DNA from 2 places in the Nitrobacter sp. MLSD-S21 genome. Region 2 is predicted to be linked to the other one. Evidence: riboswitches for the same ligand, from Rfam matches in the RefSeq annotation. Region 2 holds a riboswitch; the other holds the start of a gene.
What was found. Region 2 has a riboswitch for S-adenosylmethionine ahead of AC1RT6_RS14430 (O-succinylhomoserine sulfhydrylase). Riboswitches for the same ligand answer to the same signal wherever they lie in the genome.
Positions count from the first base shown of each region.

Region 1: linked by a shared signal. The riboswitch ahead of metX (homoserine O-acetyltransferase MetX) and the one ahead of AC1RT6_RS14430 (O-succinylhomoserine sulfhydrylase) in region 2 are both predicted to bind S-adenosylmethionine.

Region 1 is NZ_JBXASZ010000002.1:250,378-259,837, forward strand. It holds gene AC1RT6_RS06960 (assimilatory sulfite reductase (NADPH) flavoprotein subunit) at 1-301, opposite strand, end outside; gene clpB (ATP-dependent chaperone ClpB) at 824-3,460, opposite strand; gene AC1RT6_RS06970 (MOSC domain-containing protein) at 3,679-4,464, shown strand; gene AC1RT6_RS06975 (TIGR02594 family protein) at 4,630-5,244, opposite strand; gene metW (methionine biosynthesis protein MetW) at 5,633-6,322, opposite strand; gene metX (homoserine O-acetyltransferase MetX) at 6,324-7,523, opposite strand; SAM riboswitch at 7,613-7,692, opposite strand; gene AC1RT6_RS06990 (chorismate mutase) at 7,970-8,821, shown strand; gene AC1RT6_RS06995 (pyridoxal phosphate-dependent aminotransferase) at 8,947-9,460, shown strand, end outside.
Region 2 is NZ_JBXASZ010000004.1:238,971-248,430, reverse strand. It holds gene AC1RT6_RS14460 ([protein-PII] uridylyltransferase) at 1-2,310, opposite strand, end outside; gene AC1RT6_RS14455 (Hsp33 family molecular chaperone) at 2,599-3,603, shown strand; gene apaG (Co2+/Mg2+ efflux protein ApaG) at 3,622-4,017, opposite strand; gene AC1RT6_RS14445 (OpgC domain-containing protein) at 4,222-5,469, shown strand; gene AC1RT6_RS14440 (SGNH/GDSL hydrolase family protein) at 5,466-6,227, shown strand; gene AC1RT6_RS14435 (SGNH/GDSL hydrolase family protein) at 6,230-7,192, shown strand; gene AC1RT6_RS14430 (O-succinylhomoserine sulfhydrylase) at 7,232-8,425, opposite strand; SAM riboswitch at 8,497-8,576, opposite strand; gene AC1RT6_RS14425 (2'-deoxycytidine 5'-triphosphate deaminase) at 8,747-9,460, shown strand, end outside.

The DNA.
Region 1 (9,460 bases), on a different contig from region 2:
TTCCTTTGGCCGTAGCCTTGTCGACGAGCGCTTTGGCGAGCGTCTTGCAGTTTCCGGTCTCGCTTGCGAACAGGACGGTCAGGAGCCGCGTCGCGAAGGTGGCGGTGGGGCCGCTCTGCGAAGGAGGTGCAAGCTCCGCGACTTCCGCTGTCGCATCGCCAGTTCGCGCCCGATGGCTGAGGCCTGCAAAATAACCGCTGATCCAGATCGCCTGTTCATGACTGAGAGACGTCGCGAGCTGGTTGACCTGCGTCCACTGATCCGTCGTGAGTGCTGAACCTGGAAATTCCAATTTTGTCATCGCAAGCTAACCTCGGGAGCGAACTGCCGGCCGCCGCAATTAAGGCTTCACAGGTCGGATCGAGACGCTGCGCGAAACGGATACATTTTCGCGTCAGTTTCGACAATTCGGACCCTTGAATAGGGTTAGTTTGACAGAGAAAACAATGCGTTATTGAAAAAAAGAATAATACCCTTCGGTGAGTGGCAGCAGCGAAACGATTATTTCATCCGCTCGGCCTTTTTTAGCATTGCATGGGGAGCATTTATGGGATTCGCGCCGGCATCATGTGGATCACACCGGTCCTAGCCGGTCCTACACGTGTAAGGCGTTTCGGGCGATAACTCGGGCGAGTACTCCGGAAGCGTGCGCGACCAGCGTCAGCGTGAGCGATCTTCTCCGGAATGAAAACCGATGCAGGACCGGGTCGATCCCACTCGCGTTAGCGTCATCGACCAACAAACATAAGGAATCGACGGTCGCGTAACCGGCCGGCGGCAATGTCCAATCCTCCCTGCGATGCAGGGAGGATTGACACGTGTCTCAGTGCAGCTTGCGCCTGGGCATCGGCCGCTCGAACTGCTCGATATTGGCGGCCAGCGGCGCCTCGCCATTGAAGGTAAGTACGCCGTCTTTGACCGAAATCGCGACATGGTCACCGTCGTGTATGGTGCCCGCCAGGATCATTTCAGCCAGCGGGTCCTGCACGCTGCGCTGGATCACGCGCTTGAGCGGCCGCGCGCCGTAGGCAGGATCCCAGCCTTTCTCGGCCAGTCGGTCGCGTGCCGCGGTGTCGAGATCGAGCACGATCTTGCGATCTTCCAGCAGCTTTTGCAGCCTTGAGAACTGAATTTCGACGATCCGGCCCATCTCGCGCTTTTGCAATCGATGGAACAGAATGATCTCGTCGACGCGATTGAGGAATTCAGGACGGAAATGCGCGCGCACCATCTCCATCACCTGCTCGCGCACCGCACCGGTATCTTCCCCTTCCGGCTGATTGACCAGGAATTCCGAGCCGAGATTCGATGTCATGATGATCAGCGTGTTGCGGAAATCCACCGTGCGGCCCTGTCCGTCGGTCAAGCGACCATCGTCGAGCACCTGCAGCAGCACATTGAATACGTCCGGGTGCGCCTTCTCGATCTCATCGAACAGCACGACCTGATATGGACGCCGTCGCACCGCTTCAGTGAGCGCGCCACCCTCGTCGTAACCGACATAGCCGGGAGGCGCACCGATCAGCCGCGCCACCGAGTGCTTCTCCATGTATTCGGACATGTCGATGCGAACCATCGCGGTCTCGTTGTCGAACAGGTAGGCGGCAAGCGCCTTGGTCAGTTCGGTCTTGCCGACGCCGGTGGGCCCCAAGAACATGAACGAGCCCATCGGCCGGTGGGGATCCTGCAGGCCCGCGCGAGCACGACGAACCGCAGTTGCGACCGCGCGCACGGCCTCGGACTGCCCGACGACCCGGGCCGCAAGACTTTCTTCCATGCGCAGCAGCTTTTCCTTCTCGCCCTCGAGCATCTTGTCGACGGGGACGCCGGTCCAGCGCGACACCACCTGAGCGATACTGTCCGGCGTCACCGTCTCGTTCATCATCGTACTGTCTTCGCCGGCTTCGATGGTCGTGAGACGTTTTTCGAGCTCCGGAATCCGTCCATAGGCCAGTTCGCCGGCTTTCTGGTATTCGCCGCGTCGTTGCGCGTTGGCGAGCTCAATTCGCGCCTGATCGAGTTCGCTCTTGAGCTTCGCGGCGTCAGACAGCTTGTTCTTCTCGGTGTTCCAACGCGAGGTCAGATCCACCGATTGTTTTTCCAGACCAACCAACTCTTTCTCGAGATTTGCGAGGCGCGTCCTGGAGCCGAGATCGTTCTCCTTCTTCAACGCTTCCTGCTCGATTTTCCGCCGCACGATCTCGCGGTCGAGCGAATCGAGTTCTTCCGGCTTGGAATCGACCTGCATCTTCAGCCGCGCTGCCGCTTCGTCGACAAGGTCAATCGCCTTGTCGGGCAGGAAGCGGTCGGTGATATAACGGTTGGACAGCGTGGCGGCAGCAACGAGTGCGCTGTCGGCGATACGGACGCCGTGATGCTGCTCATACTTGTCCTTGAGGCCGCGCAGGATCGAGACGGTGTCCTCGACCGTCGGCTCAGACACGAAGATCGGCTGAAAACGCCGCGCCAGCGCCGCATCCTTTTCGACATGCTTGCGGTACTCGTCCAGCGTGGTTGCTCCAACGCAATGCAACTCACCGCGCGCCAGCGCGGGTTTCAACAGGTTCGACGCATCCATGGCGCCGTCAGCCTTGCCGGCGCCGATCAGCGTGTGCATTTCGTCGATGAACAAAACGATACCGCCGTCCGCCGACGTGACTTCCTGCAACACCGCCTTGAGCCGTTCCTCGAACTCGCCGCGGTATTTCGCGCCCGCGATCAGCGATCCGAGGTCGAGCGCGAGCAGCTTCTTGTCCTTGAGGCTTTCCGGCACGTCGCCGTTGACGATGCGCAGCGCCAGGCCTTCCGCAATCGCGGTCTTGCCGACGCCCGGCTCGCCGATCAGCACCGGATTGTTCTTGGTGCGCCGTGACAACACCTGAATGGTGCGACGGATTTCCTCGTCACGGCCAATCACTGGATCGAGCTTGCCATCGCGCGCCGCCTGGGTCAGGTCGCGGGCGTATTTCTTCAGCGCGTCATAGGCGTTTTCCGCCGTGGCGCTATCCGCAGTCCGCCCCTTGCGCAGCGCATTGATCACTGCGTTAAGGTTCTGCGGCGTGACGCCGCCGTCCTTCAGCAATTTGAACGCGTCGCTGTCCTTGTCGAGCGACAGCGCCTGCAACAGCCGTTCCACCGTGACAAAGCTATCGCCGGCCTTTTCGGCCGCCTGTTCCGCGGCATCGAGCGCGCGCGCCGTGGCCGGCGCCAGATAGATCTGGCCCGCTCCGGCGCCCGACACCTTCGGCATTCTGTTGAGCTCGGCTTCGGTGGCTTTCAGGATCGCGCGCGAATTTCCGCCGGCGCGATCAATCAGGCTTCCCGCCAAGCCTTCGCTGTCGTCGAGCAGCACCTTCAAAATGTGCAGCGGCGTAAACTGCTGGTGGCCTTCACGCATCGCCAACGACTGGGCCGACTGGATGAACCCGCGCACCCGCTCGGTATATTTTTCAACGTTCATGGAAATCTCCCTCGGCCTGCCGCCTTCGCCCCGAAGGCACGAAAGCAGCATCCTCATTGGGGTTCCGCCGCCGCATTGACATTCCTCAACCGGCAGCGGTCGACGCCGGATCGTTCCGGCGGTAACAAATGTAGGAATACGCTCCCAGGAAATGAAGGGGCATGGTTCGGAGATTCGAAGCCGATGGCAAGGCTCGCAGGAATCTTTTAAAGAACACCATGTCCGAAATTTCCAATGCAGCCGTTACCGCCCTTTACCGCTATCCCGTCAAAGGTCTGTCCGCCGAACCTTTGCAACACGCGATGCTTACCCCCGGCGAGACCGTTTCTGGCGACCGCAGCTATGCGATCGAGAACGGTCCGACCGGATTCGACCCTGCCGTGCCTCGGTACTTCCCAAAATCCAGGTTTTTGATGCTGATGCGCGACGAGCGGCTCGCTACGCTCCACAGCCGTTATGACGACACCAGCCGAGTTTTGACAATCCGGACTGGCGGCAAGGAGGCGGTGCGCGCCGACCTCGGAACAGCCGAGGGCCGCGCCGCGGTCGAACGGTTCTTCGCCGCCAACTTCTCGCAGGAACTGAGGGGACCGCCCCAGATTCTCGTCGGCAACGGACACAGCTTTTCGGACGTCGCAAGGAAAGTGGTTTCGATCATCAATCTCGAGAGTGTCGCCGCGATCGAAAAAATGGTGGGGCAGCCGGTTCACCCGCTACGCTTCCGCGCCAACCTGTACGTCCGATGCTGGCCGGCCTGGAGCGAACTCGACTTGCTGGAGCGCACACTCGCGATCGGCGACATCCGGCTCAAGGTGGTCAAGCGCATCGTCCGATGCACCGCCACCAACGTCGACCCGGAGACCGCGGCACGCGATCTCGACATTCCGCGCACGCTGATGCGAACGCTGGGGCATTGCGATTGTGGGGTTTATGCGGAAGTCGTCACCGGCGGCACGATCAGGATCGACGATAAAGTCGAAACGCTTCCGGAATCGCTCGCGTAAACGAGAGACCGCGATTCTTCCTTCCACTCCTGCTCCGCCGCAGGAGAGGCCGCAGGGACGACGTCCGTGCGGAGCGCGGGAGCCCGTCGAAACGTGCCCCCGCCGGTCCTCGTTCACTGCGAAACCCTCTCCTTTGCAGGAGAGGGCGAAACGGCATCATATGCCTCAGTTCGGCACGACGTAGGCGTAGATGCGGCCGCGCGGATAGACCGACTCCGCGACGCGATGGCCGTGATTGCCCGAGACGATAATGGGATTACCACGCCGATCGATACCGCTGACGACGCCGACATGACCGCCGCCGCGTCGGCCCATGACGGCGATGGCGCCGACCTGTGGGCCGGAGACTCGCCGCCCGTAATGCGCGAATGAACGCGCCATGTCGGAGCCCGTCCCCGGGTGTCCAGCGCGCTTCAGAACCATGTTCATGAACCGCGCGCACCAGAGCCGGCTACGACCGGTGGGGTTACCTCCGATGTAGCGCCTGGCTTCCGCAACAACATTCGAGACCAAGCCTCCGCCTGAAAATCCCGTCCCCGGAGTCAAGGCGGCGTTGGCGTCCCTCCACTCACGCGCATGAAATCGCCGCGTGTAGCGGTATCTGTGATGACGATAATGCCGGTGAACGTGATGATGGTGTTTATAGTGAACGTGCGCGTAATGTCCCGCACGATAGTAAGGTCTAGCCGAGGCCGGTATCGCAAAAGCGACCACGGCCAAGAAACACACCGCCAGTGCCAAAATACGCGGCAACCAGCGCAACGCAACTAACTGGAACATACTTGCTCCCCTGTGACACCTCCCACTTCCCCACACGCGTCACGGTGAACTCCGCTCTTATGTCGTGCCGAGAAAACGCGGGCCTTAAAATCACGGGGGGCAGGCTTTTTGAAGTCATACCTGCATTGCGCGTAGCGCATATCTGCGGTGCAATACGCCTTTGGTAGAATGCGGTATTTTTCCAAATTGATGTTTTAAAAAGGTATTTTGCGATAGGCGTAAGTTACCAAGCCCATTTATTAAGACGCCAGGTACTGGCCACGTTGCGCCGCAAACCGGTTCCACGAGCCCTGGAGCGCGTGGAACTCGATCCATTCAGGAGCTCGATCGATCCATCATCACGAACGCGATCGACCCAAATTTTGAGCGGAGTGGACGAAAAGTACCTTTACTCGTCCTTTGCCGAAGCCTGAGCGATCTTCTCCGCCCGGCTAAGCAGAAACACTCCCTGCTCCCCGAACATATTCCAAAACCACCAGGGCGCGTTGAACCGCAGCGGCCGGCCGTAAAGATTGAGCGCGACCGCACGCTCGATCTTGACGTTGATCTCGTCGCAGAGCTGGACGAAATCCTTGATGGTACAGAAATGGATATTCGGGGTATCGTACCATGTCGCCGGCAGGTTGTCCGTGCGCGGCATATGGCCGCCGATCAGAAGCTGAACACGCATCTTCCAGTAGCCGAAATTCGGAAACGAAACGACAGCATGCCGGCCGATCCGTAGCAGATTTTCCAGCACTGTTTTCGGCTGCCGTGTGGCCTGCAAGGTCTGCGACAGGATGACGTAGTCGAAGGCATCGTCGGGATAGTTGATAAGGTCGGTATCGGCGTCGCCCTGCACCACTGCAAGACCCTTGGCCACGCAACGATTGACGCCCTCCCGCGACAGCTCGATGCCGCGGCCATCGATGCCCCGCGTCTCGAGCAGTTGCAAAAGATCGCCGTCGCCACAACCGACGTCCAGAACCTTTGAACCTGGCTTGATCATCTCCGCCAACAGGAGATGATCACTGCGATAACGGTCGCCCGCCCGCGGAGCGACCTCATCTAACGGCAGGGCCGGCTGCTCCACACTCATCTCATTGCCCTGCATCGGCCACGCCGCGGGTCTTTCCCGCAGATTCCAGGAACGCACGCGCGATATCGAAGAACTCGGGAACGTCGAGCAGGAAGGCATCATGGCCGCGATCGGTCTCGATCTCCGCGAACGAGACCCGCGCACCGCCGGCATTGAGGGCATGCACGGTCGCCCGCGATTCGGAGGTCGGAAACAACCAGTCGCTGGTGAACGAGACCACGCAGAACCGGGTGTGGGTATCGCGAAACGCGGCGGCCAACACGCCGTCATGATCGGCCGCCACATCAAAATAGTCCATCGCTCGCGTGAGATAGAGATAGCTGTTGGCATCAAAGCGCTCAACGAATGACGATCCCTGGTGGCGCAGATAGCTTTCGACCTGGAAATCCGCGTCGAACGAAAATGTCGGCAACTCGCGATCTTGCATCCGCCGTCCGAACTTGCGATGCAGCGCCGCGTCCGACAGATAAGTAATGTGTGCGGCCATCCGCGCCACGCCCAGGCCCCGGTGGGGATGGGTGCCTTGCTCGACATAGCGGCCGTCGCGCCAGTCGGGATCAGCCATCACCGCTTGCCGTCCCAATTCGTGAAACGCAATGTTCTGCGCGGAGTGACGCGTGCTGCAGGCGATCGGCAGCGCTGAGAACACGCGCTTCGGATAGGCCGCACACCACTGCAGCACCTGCATGCCGCCCATGGAGCCACCGACCACCGAAAACAGCGTGTCGATTTCGAGGCGGTCGATCAGCATGGCCTGCGCGCGCACCATGTCAGGGATGGTGATGACCGGGAAGTCCAGGCCCCACACCTTGCCGGTCGCGGGATTGATCGAGGCGGGACCCGTCGAGCCCATACAGCCCCCGATCACGTTGGAGCAGATAATGAAATACTTCTCGGTATCGAGCGGTTTGCCGGGTCCCACCAGGGTCACCCACCAGCCTGGTTTTCCGGTGAGCGGATGAAGGTTAGCCACATGCTGGTCCCCGGTGAGGGCATGGCAAACCAGGATGGCATTGGATTTTGCAGTATTGAGTTTACCATAGGTCTGATAGGCAATCTGGAACGGCGCGAGATCGATGCCGCAATCGAGCGGAAGCGGTTGATCGCTTCCGAAGATCGCGACCTGCGACGTGGGATGATCTGCTTCCTGGGCTCGATACTCGGCTTGAGCCGGCCCCGGTATCGATTGCACGTTTGCCATCCTGCACTGCCCCCGCCGGGGCTTCGGGAAGCCACCGGACCGCAGGCCATAAAAAACCCGGCCCGAACTTGGGTTCGGCCGGGATCAGGATTTCGCTGTCCCCGGCCTGTTTAGCGAGTTGTTTAACGTGGCTGCAAGCCGGCCGGCTCAAATGACCACGGAACGGACGAAAAATAGTCCGCTGCATGCTTTTCGTCAAGATAAGCAGATCGGTTGCTGCCGGCCCATGATCACGACCGGGGCCAGAGCGTTTTCGAGCGAAGTGAATACCGGTTCGCGTAAAGAAAACGCATCACATCAAACCGTAGAGCCACGTTTCTGCCTCTGTAAGAAGCGTGGCTCTATGGTCGCTTCCAACATTCGCAAGAAGGCTCGCTGAAACGGGATGCGAATGTTAGAACCGGACCGCGGCCGACGCTCCTTCCTGCGGCCGACAGGTTGCATCCATGACGAAAATCTCCCCCGCGCCTCCATCTCTGCAAGACTTACGCAAAGAGATCGACGCCATCGACGAGCAGGTTCACAACCTGCTGATGCAGCGCGGCGACATCATTGACCGCCTGATATCGGTGAAGCAGACCCAGGAGGTCGGCTCGGCATTCCGGCCGGCGCGCGAGGCTGACATGATGCGGCGTCTGGCGCAGCGCCATCGCGGCATCCTGCCGCTCGACACCGTCGAAAGCATCTGGCGCGTCATCATCGCAACCTTCACCTACGTTCAGGCGCCCTTCTCGCTGCACGCCGATCTCTCACTCGGCGAATCCGCGATGCGGGATTCCGCGCGCTTCCATTTTGGCTTCACCATCCCCTTCGTGCCGCACTTCAATGCGCAAGCCGCTGTGGAAGCCGTGGCGAATGCGAAAGGCGACCTCGCGCTCGTCTCGGCGACCTCGAGCCGCGCGCCATGGTGGCTTGCACTGGAAGCCGACGGCGCGCCAAAGATCATCGCCCGCCTGCCCTTCATCGAGCGCGCCGATCATCCGGCCGCGCTGCCGGTGTTCGTGATCTCACGAGTCGCCGACGATGCGCGGGTCACGGAAGTGGAGACCTGGAGCGTGCGCGTCTCCGGCTGGAATGCCAATACCGCCCGCACACTGTCGCCGCTCGCCGAGATCGTTGCAGTGCCCGATGGCGCCTTCGACGGCGCCGCGCTGCTGGTGTCCATCACGGACGGCACCAGCCTCGACACCATCAAATCGGCGCTAATCGAAGCCGGCGCGTCGGTCCGTTCAATGGCTCTCGTCGGCAGTCACGCAACGCGCTATACGATGCCTTCCAGCAGGGCGGCTCGTCCGTAACGTCTCGCTACAGCGTTTTCCAGCGAAGTGGATGCCAGTTCGCGTGAAGAAAACGCGTCAAATCAAAATCTTAGAGCCCGCTTCTGATTCCGTCAGAAGCGAACGGCTCTAGTCCGGAGCAAATGATGTCCCGACCGGTGCCGAATCCCGGCATTCTCGATATTGCGCCCTACACGCCCGGCAAGAGTCCGGTACCGGAGGCGGGCCGCAAAGTGTTCAAGCTGTCGGCCAATGAAACGCCGTTCGGCCCTTCGCCAAAGGCGATGGACGCTTATCGCGATGCCGTGGCTCACCTCGAAGGCTATCCGGAAGGCACCTCGCGCGTGTTGCGCGCAGCCATCGGGCGCGCCTATGGGCTGGACCCGGACCGTATTATCTGCGGCGCGGGATCGGACGAGATTCTCAACCTGCTGGCGCATACCTTTCTCAGCCACGGCGACGAAGCGATTTCGACCACGCACGGCTTTCTGGTGTACCCGATTGCGACCTTGGCAAACGGCGCGACAAACGTCGTCGCACCCGAGACCGAGTATACCGCAGACATCGACGCGATCCTCAAGCGGGTCACGCCGAAGACCAAGATGGTCTGGCTCGCTAATCCAAACAATCCGACCGGCACCTACCTGCCGTTCGACGAGA
Region 2 (9,460 bases):
ATAGATCTGGGCATCGACGATATTGGCCCCGGCCGACGCGCATGCTCCCGCAATGATCGACAGCAGCCAGGGATGATCGGCGGTAAGGATCGTCAGCTCGGTGACGCCGCGCCCCTCATCGAAGCCGACGTTGATGTTAAGCTTCTTGCCGCTTCCTTCGCTGGCGCGCAGGAAGCGCGCGTGCCTGATCTTGTGCTCGAGATCGACCTTGAGCCAGTAGGCCGGATAATGCCGGACAATGTAGGCATCAAGCTCATGGTCGGGCCATTCGGTGAAAGCGGCACGGAACTCGGCCTCAGCCGCCGCCATGCGCTGCGCGCGATTGACCTCGGAGAAGCCGCCGGTCAGCACGGGTTCTGTCTCATAATAAAGAGTGCGGAGCAGCTGGGCCTTCCAGCCATTCCAGACGCCGGGGCCGACGCCGCGAATGTCTGCGGTCGTCAGGATGGTCAAGAGCTTCATCCGCTCGACCGATTGGACCACGGCCGCGAAATTCTCGATGGTCTTGCGATCGGATAGGTCGCGAGACTGGGCCACTTTGGACATCGTCAGATGCTGTTCGATCAGCCACGCGACCAGTTCGGTGTCGGCTGCGTTGAAGCCAAGGCGCGGGCACAATCTGCGCGCTACCTTGGCGCCTGCGATCGAATGATCCTCGGGCCGGCCCTTTGCAACGTCATGAAGCAGTGTGGTGATGTAGATGACAGGCCGGTGCTCGGGAAGAATCTTGCGCATCAGCTCGCTGGCGAGCGCGACCTCGTCATTGTCGCCGCGCTCGATATCCTGAAGGATGCCGATGCAGCGAATCAGATGCTCGTCCACCGTGTAGTGATGGTACATATTGAACTGCATCATCGAGACGATCGTGCCAAAGGCGCGGATGAACTGACCTAGCACCCCGGTCTCGTTCATCCTGCGCAGCACGGTCTCCGCATCATTCGAGGTCAGGATCTCCATGAACAGCCGGTTGGCTTCCGGGTTTTCGCGAAGCTCCGCGTTGATCAGCCGTCGCGACCGCGTCACCAGCCGCAAGGCGTCCGGATGGAAAGCCAGGTTGTTCTTCTGCGCGAGGCGGAACAAACGGATCAGATTGACAGGGTCGCGCTTGAAGAGATCGGGCGTCGCGAGATTGATGCGGTTGTTGTCGATGATGAAGTCGTCGTTGTCCGGAACCCGCCGAACCTCCGTGCCCCGCGGCCACAACATCACGCGGCTGAGAACCGGTGCCGGCTTAGCCTGCTGATCCTCGAGCTTCGCGCATAGAATTGCGGTGAGGTCGCCGACATCCTTGGCGGTCAGGAAGTAGTGCTTCATGAAGCGTTCGACATCCTGCATCCCCGGATGAGACGTATATCCGAGCCGGACCGCGATCTCCCGCTGCAAGTCGAACGACAGCCGTTCCTCCGCCCTCCCTGTCGCGAAGTGCAGGTTACAGCGTACCGACCATAGAAAATCGGCGCAGCGGCTAAAGGTCCGGTATTCGCGAACATCGAACACATTGCACTGGAGCAATTCGTGGCTTTCACGCACCCGATAGACATACTTCGCGATCCAGAACAACGTATGCAGGTCGCGTAATCCCCCTTTGCCATCCTTGACGTTAGGCTCGACCAGATAGCGCGACTGGCCGGCGCGGTGATGGCGCTCCTCGCGCTCGGCAAGTTTGGCAGCGACGAATTCCGCCGCTGTTCCCCGCACCACTTCGGTGTCGAAGCGGCTAACCAGTTCGTCGTAAAGTGCCCGGTCGCCGGTGACGAAGCGGGCTTCCAGAATTCCGGTGCGGACGGTCATGTCGCCCCGCGCCTGCCGGATCGATTCATTGACCGAGCGCGTCGCGTGACCGACGTTCAACCCCATGTCCCATAGACAATACAGGATAGCCTCGGCGACCTGTTCGCCCCACGCCGTCTGTTTGTAAGGCAGAATGAACAGCAGATCGATATCCGAGTCCGGCGCCATCAAACCGCGCCCGTAGCCGCCGGTCGCCACCACGGCCATGCGCTCGCCATCGGACGGAATAGGGGAATGATAGAGATGACGGGTCGCGGCCGAAAACGCCAGACGAATGATTTCGTCTTGAACGAAGCAAAGCCATTCGGCGCAGCGCCGCCCGTGGCGGTCACGCAGAAGCCTCGCCTGCGCCGCATCGCGCACTTTCGCGAGTTCGACCTTCAACAACCTGGACACGGCAGAACGGAAAACGTCCCCGTGCCCAGCGTGCTTTTCGGCCAGCGCATCAATTTCGCCGATGATCCGGACGGTATCGAAACCGGCGCCGTCCGCCGCTTCTTTTGTCGTTGCGAGGTCCATCGCTTATCCGGATAACGGAGGCCGCGCGCGCTGTCACCGCAGTTTGTGAACTGCATGTGACGGATCCATGCTTCAACCCACCGGTTTGAGCAATGATGCGCTGCAGCCGGCATCTCCAGAATATCTGTTTTCTCGTTGACGGAAATCCCCTAAATATTTGAAACGCGTGACTTTTATTTCTCAGCTGCTGCGCCGATATTCCGCAGCCCATCCTCAAACGGAGCTTTATATGACGCTCCTCCCTCTCATGGGGTTTCGATCCCGGCCAGTCGACCCCAGATAGAGGGCATGACCTCACAAATGCCCGACCCCGCCACGTCGCGTGAAACCCCCGTGCGCGCGCCCTCATCCATTCCGGTCGACGACGCCGTGATTCCGTTTGAGGTGAGCACACTCGACCTGCGTGGACGACTGACCCGGCTAGGGCCGGCGCTCGACGAGTTGCTGGTCCGGCACGACTATCCCGCACCGGTCGCCAAGCTGCTCGGCGAGGCGATCGTGCTGACGACGCTGCTCGGCTCATCGCTCAAGTTCGAGGGCCGGTTCATCCTGCAAACCCAGACCGATGGACCGGTGTCGTTCCTGATTGTCGACTTTCGGGCCCCGGCCGGGCTGCGAGCCTATGCCCGTTTCGACAAGGCCCGGCTCGGCGATGCTTCCGACTCGGGCGCGCTGCTGGGCCGCGGCCATCTCGCGATGACCATCGATCAGGGTCCGGACATGAACCGCTATCAGGGTCTTGTGGCACTGGAAGGCGGCAACCTCGAAGATGCGGCGCATGAGTATTTTCTGCGCTCGGAACAGATTCCGACGCGGGTCCGGCTCGCGGTCGGCGAGGAGTGGCGCCGGGAGGGGGATGGACCGAAGCGCGGCTGGCGTGGCGGCGGCATGCTGCTGCAATTCCTGCCCAAGGCGCTGGAGCGCGCGCGCCAGGCCGATCTCCATCCCGGCGATGCCCCCGACGGTGGCGCCGTGCATACGGTGAGCGAGGATGATGCCTGGGCCGAGGGTCAGTCGCTGATCGGCACCGTCGAGGACCTCGAACTGATCGATCCCGACTTGTCCGGTGAACGTCTGCTTTACCGCCTGTTCCATGAGCGCGGCGTCAGGGTGTTTTCGCCGCAAGCGCTGCACGCGCGGTGTTCATGCTCGCGTGACGCCGTGGCGGCCATGCTGAAAAGCTTCACGCCGGAGGACCGCTCGGGCATGGTGCAGGATGGCAAGGTTGCCGTGACCTGCGAGTTCTGCAATTCGGTGTACGAATTTACCCCGCAGGAAGCCGGCGTGGAGTAGGCGCGATTGGACGCGACCTTAGTTCAGCACGCGCTTGCTGTCGGGGCTGTCGAGCGAGAAGGTCGGAACGTCTATTTCGAAGGGTTCGCCGCTTCGGATCGAGATCATCTGGTAGCGGCCACTCATGAAGCCGGTGGCGGTCGGCAGAGGAACCCCGCTCGTGTATTCGAAGCGCTCGCCGGGCGCAAGCACCGGCTGCTCGCCCACGACGCCCTCGCCGCGGACTTCCTGCTTCCTTCCCGAGGCATCGGTGATGATCCAATGCCGGGTGCGCAACTGCACGGTCTCGGGACCGGCGTTTATGATAACCACCGTATAGGACCAGAAAAAATGGCCTCGCTCGGCGGACGACCTCTCCGGCATGAAATTCGGTTCAACGGTGACTTCGATCTGGCGGGTAACGGCACGGTACATCGCAAACTCTCTAGTATTCGAGCGATCATAGCCAAAACAGGCGCATGAACCAGCCCCCTTCGTTGTGATCGTGCGTCAGCCTGGTTCCACACTATGATCCCGGCGGCAATATTGATTTTTTGCCACCGTTAGCGTGAAGCTGTCCTCCCGTAAATCCATCTCGATCGCGCAGGCGATTGAGATGGCCTTATCGAAGCCGAGCGTATGCCGCCAGTTACCGATCAGATTGTCGGAGCGCGCACGAGGGCGGCCCCTGCGGGCGTCACGCGCGATGCGCCGGCCGTTTTGATTCCGACCCCGCCGCGCGAGCGCGAGCTGAGGCTCGATCTGTTTCGCGGGCTCGCGCTATGGTTGATTTTCATTGACCATCTGCCGCAGAACCTCCTGACCTGGCTCACTCTCCGCAACTATGGCTTCAGTGACGCCACGGAGATTTTCATCTTCATCTCGGGCTATACCGCCGCCCTCGTTTACGGACGCGCTATGCGCGAGCGCGGATTTGTCGTCGCCGCCGCGCGCATTCTCAGGCGAGTCTGGCAAATCTACGTAGCACATATCTTTCTATTCACGATTTTCCTCGCGGAAATTTCCTACGTCGCGAGCAGCTTTGAGAACCCGCTTTACACCGAGGAAATGGGCATCCTCGATTTTCTCAAGCAGCCCGACGTCACGATCGTGCAGGCGCTGCTTCTGAAATTCCGCCCCGTCAACATGGACGTGCTGCCGCTCTACGTCGCGCTGATGCTCTTTTTTCCGCCGGTGTTGCTGGTGATGCAGCGCAAGGCTGATCTGGGGCTAGCGCTGTCGGTCGGTTTTTATGCACTCACCCGGTGGTTCGAGCTGGCACTCCCCGCCTATCCCAACGGGGTCTGGTTCTTCAATCCGTTCGCCTGGCAACTGCTGTTCGTGTTTGGCGCATGGTGCGCGCTCGGAGGCGCCAAGCGCATCTCGCGCATCCTGTCTTTGCCGGCAACACTTTGGATTTGCGTCACCTATCTGCTGTTCGCTTTCTACACCACGCTGACCTGGCATGTGCCGCAGCTCAATCATTTGATGCCGGACATCGCCGAACAGTGGATGTATCCGATCGACAAGACCAATCTCGACGTGCTGCGCATCATCCACTTTTTGGCGCTCGCCGCGCTGGCCGTCCGCTTCCTGCCCAGGAACTGGCCGGGATTGGCGTCCCCCTGGCTTAAGCCGCTGATCCTGTGCGGCCAGAGTTCGCTCCAGATCTTCTGTATCGGGGTCTTTCTGGCCTTCGCCGGGCAGTTCATCCTCGCAGAGTGCTCCGGCGGCGCCACGATTCACCTCATTATCAGCATTTGCGGAATCCTGATCATGTCCGCCGCCGCATGGGTGTTTTCGTGGTACAAGAGGGTTGCGGGCAAGGGCGGAAGCCGCGCCAAACCTGCCGATGGCGACTCGGATCTTGCGGGAGGAGGAGCATGAGGACCGGCTTGGCGTCGGTCTTGATCGCGCTGGCCGCTTCATCGGCCAGCGTCTCCGCGTGTGCTGACGATGTGACCAAAAACTGCGCCGTGCCGGCCTATCTACTGACCAGCGATAGTACACTATCCCGGGTCGCCTCGGCGGTCAGGGCGGGCGGCCCGCTCAACATTCTGGTGGTGGGCAGCCGTTCCTCATCAATATCCGGAGCCGAGGAGGAAGCCTATCCGGCGAAATTGCAGGCTGCACTTCGCGAGAAATTGCCGGGCATTCTCGTGAACGTGTCCGTGGAACTGGCTCTGCGCAAGACCGCCGAGGATGTCGCGCCCAGCCTCGGCAAGCTCGCGGAGGCGAAAAAATCAACTCTGGTGGTGTGGCAGACCGGCATTGTCGATGCCATCCGGTCCGTCGACATCGACGACTTTCGCGAGGCCCTCGACCAAGGCGTGACCTCATTGCAGAAAGCGGGAGCGGATGTCGTGCTGATGAACATGCAGTACAGCCCGCGCACGGAAACCATGGTTTCAATGACATCTTACATCGACAACATGCGCGTCGTCGCGCAGCAGCGCGACGTACCAGTGTTCGACCGCTTTACAATCATGAGTAAGTGGAACGAGAGCGGTGAATTCGATCTATTCAGCCCAGTGCGGGGAGTAAGCCTTGCCAAACGCGTTCACAGTTGTCTCGGTAGCGCCTTATCGACCTTCGTGATCGAGACCGCTCGCATCAACCCCACCGAACTCGGGACCAAGCGTTGATGATGATCCTTCGCTTCCGCAGAACCCTCGGCCCGGCCGCGGCGGTCATACTGGCGGCAGTATCGGCCTCCACCGCGCTCGCACAAACGGCGCCGGCCAACGCCTCCGCGCTGTCGACAGGCAGCACCGCACCCGTTTCTTCGGTCGCAACCGCGCAATCCGGCACGCCGACGCAGAGCCTGTCCGGAAGGACGATCGACAAGGTAGCGACAATTGCTGCCCGCGCGCGCGACATCTTCAATCGCGTCCCTTGCCTGCCGCCGAAGGGTGTCTCGCAGTCGGTGGGATCACTGCCTCATGTGGCGGCCAAGCTTGCAGCCAACAAACCGGTTGTCATCGTCGCCTTCGGTTCGTCCTCGACGCAGGGTTACGGCGCGACGTCGCCAGAATTCAATTATCCGAACCGCCTGGCGGCCCAGTTGCACCGCAAATATCCGGCCGCCGCCATCACCGTGCTCAATCGCGGCAAGGGCGGCGAGGACGCGCCCGAGATGATAAAGCGGCTGCGAACGGAAGTGATCGATGCCAAGCCGGACATGGTGATCTGGCAGGTCGGCACCAACGCGGTGCTACGCAATCTCGATCCCGCGAGCACCGCAAAAACCGTCGAAGACGGCGTCGCGACCATTCAGGCCTCCGGCGCCGATCTGGTCCTGATCGATCCGCAATACGCGCCCGCCGTCAATGCCAGGGGCGAGAGTGCCGGCAGAATGGTCGGTCTGCTGAACCGGGTCGCGCACTACAGGCATGTGGGGATTTTCCCGCGCTTCGAGGTCATGCGCGACTGGCACGACCGGCAGTCGCTACCGTTCGACACCTTCGTGACCAAGGACGGCCTTCACATGAACGACTGGGGTTATGCCTGTTTCGCCCAGTTGCTCGGCGACAACATCATCAAGTCGGTGGATCAGGTCCAGGCTGGCGCCAGTTTACCGGCGGCTGCGACTGTCAATCGGCCTTTGTGAGACTTTACCCCCTCTCCTTGTTGGAAAGGGAAGAAAGCCTCACACCTTTTCCAGTGCGGCAACAAGATCCTCGATCAGGTCGTCCTTGTGTTCGAGACCGGCCGAATAGCGGATGAAGCCTTCGCCGATCCCGAGCCCGGCGCGGACTTCCGGGGCAAGACGCTGGTGGGTGGTGGTTGCCGGATGGGTGACGAGACTCTTGGCGTCGCCGAGGTTGTTCGAGATGCGCGCGAGCTTCAACGCGTTGAGACACCGAAACGCCGCCGCCTTGCCGCCCTTGACATCGAAGCCGATCAGCGTCGAGCCGGCGCGCATCTGCTTTTTCACCAGCGCCGCCTGCGGATGGTCCGGCCGGCCGGGATAGATGAGGCGGGACACTTTCGGATGCGACGCCAGCACCTCCGCGATCGCCGCGGCGCTCTCGGTTTGCTGGCGCACGCGGACGCTGAGCGTCTCCAATCCCTTCAGGAGAATCCAGGCGTTGAACGGCGAGATCGACGGTCCGGTCTGGCGTATAAAGGTCTGGAGATGATCCTGGACGAAAGCGTTCGACGACAGGATGACGCCGCCGAGCGTCCGTCCCTGGCCATCGATGTGCTTGGTGGCCGAATACACCACGACGTCGGCGCCGAGCTCCAGCGGGCTTTGCCAGATCGGCGTCGCGAACACATTGTCGACGATCAGCCGAGCGCCAGCCTGATGCGCGATCTCGGCGATGCCACCGATGTCGAGCACGTCGAGCGTCGGGTTGGTCGGGCTTTCGATGAAGCAGGTTTTGGTGTTCGGCCGCATCGCCTTGCGCCATTGATCGAGATCAAGGCCGTCAACCAGCGTGGATTCGATGCCGTAGCGGGGCAGCAGGTCTTCGACCACATAGCGGCAGGAGCCGAACAAGGCCTTTGCCGCCACCACATGATCGCCCGCCTTCAGCGGCGCCAGCATCGCGGTGGTCACCGCGGCCATGCCCGTCGCGAGGGCGCGCGCGGTCTCCGCGCCTTCGAGCGCAGCCATGCGCTGCTCGAACATCGCGACCGTCGGGTTGGAGTAGCGCGAGTAGATGAAGCCGGGATCGTCGCCCTTGAATCGCGCCTCACACTGTTCGGCGGTGTCGTAGACGTAACCTTGAGTCAGGAACAGGGCTTCCGAGGTCTCGGCGAACTGCGAACGCAGCGTGCCGGAATGAACCAGCCGGGTTTCAGGGTGATAGCGGGGTGCGGACTTGGTCTCGGACATATGATCTCCTGCGTGTCCACCGCGGACAGCGGCCACAAAAAAACCGGCCTGGAAGAACTCCACAAGCCGGGATCACATTGTCCCCGGCCTGTTTAGCGACTTATTTAACGTGGCTGCAAGCCGGCCGGCTCAAATCACCACGGAACGCTGTCATGCCTAGTCCCGCCTCTCCCGTCCGTCAAGCCAATCAATTGACAATCGCAATCGGCTGGCTGCAAATCCGGATTCAGACGCCAGAACCCTGCCTCTCGCCGACGGACAAGCACTAAAGCCCCTGCTCCTGTTTCGGGTCGATATCGCCCAGGCCGTAAAGACGACATCGTGTCATTCTCGCTCCCTCCCGACGCCAACGGCATTCTGCCCGACCGCATGATCGCGGCGATGGCCGACGCAGGCCTGATCCTGCCGGAATATCCGTTTGTCGAGAGCCAGATCCAGCCGGCAAGCCTCGATCTGCGGCTCGGCGCCATGGCTTATCGGGTGCGCGCCAGCTTTCTGCCGGGGCCTGACGCAACCGTCGCTGAACGCATTGATGAGCTCAAGCTGCACGAAGTCGATCTTTCCGACGGCGCGGTGCTGGAGACCAACTGCGTTTACATCGTGCCGCTGCTGGAGAGCCTGGCCCTGCCGCCCGAAATCATCGCCGCCGCTAATCCAAAAAGCTCGACCGGCCGCCTCGACGTATTCACGCGCGTGATCGCCGACGGCACCCGGCGCTTCGACATGATCGGCGCCGGCTATCACGGGCCGCTCTATGCGGAGATCAGTCCCAAGACGTTTCCAGTGCTCCTGCGCGAGGGATCGCGGCTGTCGCAGGTCCGCTTCCGCACCGGAGAGGCCGTTCTCGATGCCCACGAGCTCGAAGCCCTGCACGAACGGGAGCGGCTCGTCGATGTCGACGACGCCGATCTCGTCAACGGCGTGGCGCTCAGCGTCGATCTTTCGGGCGACTATGCCAACGGCTTTGTCGGCTATCGCGCCAAGCGCCATACCGGAGTGGTCGATATCGATCGCCGCGGCGGCTATGCGGTCGGT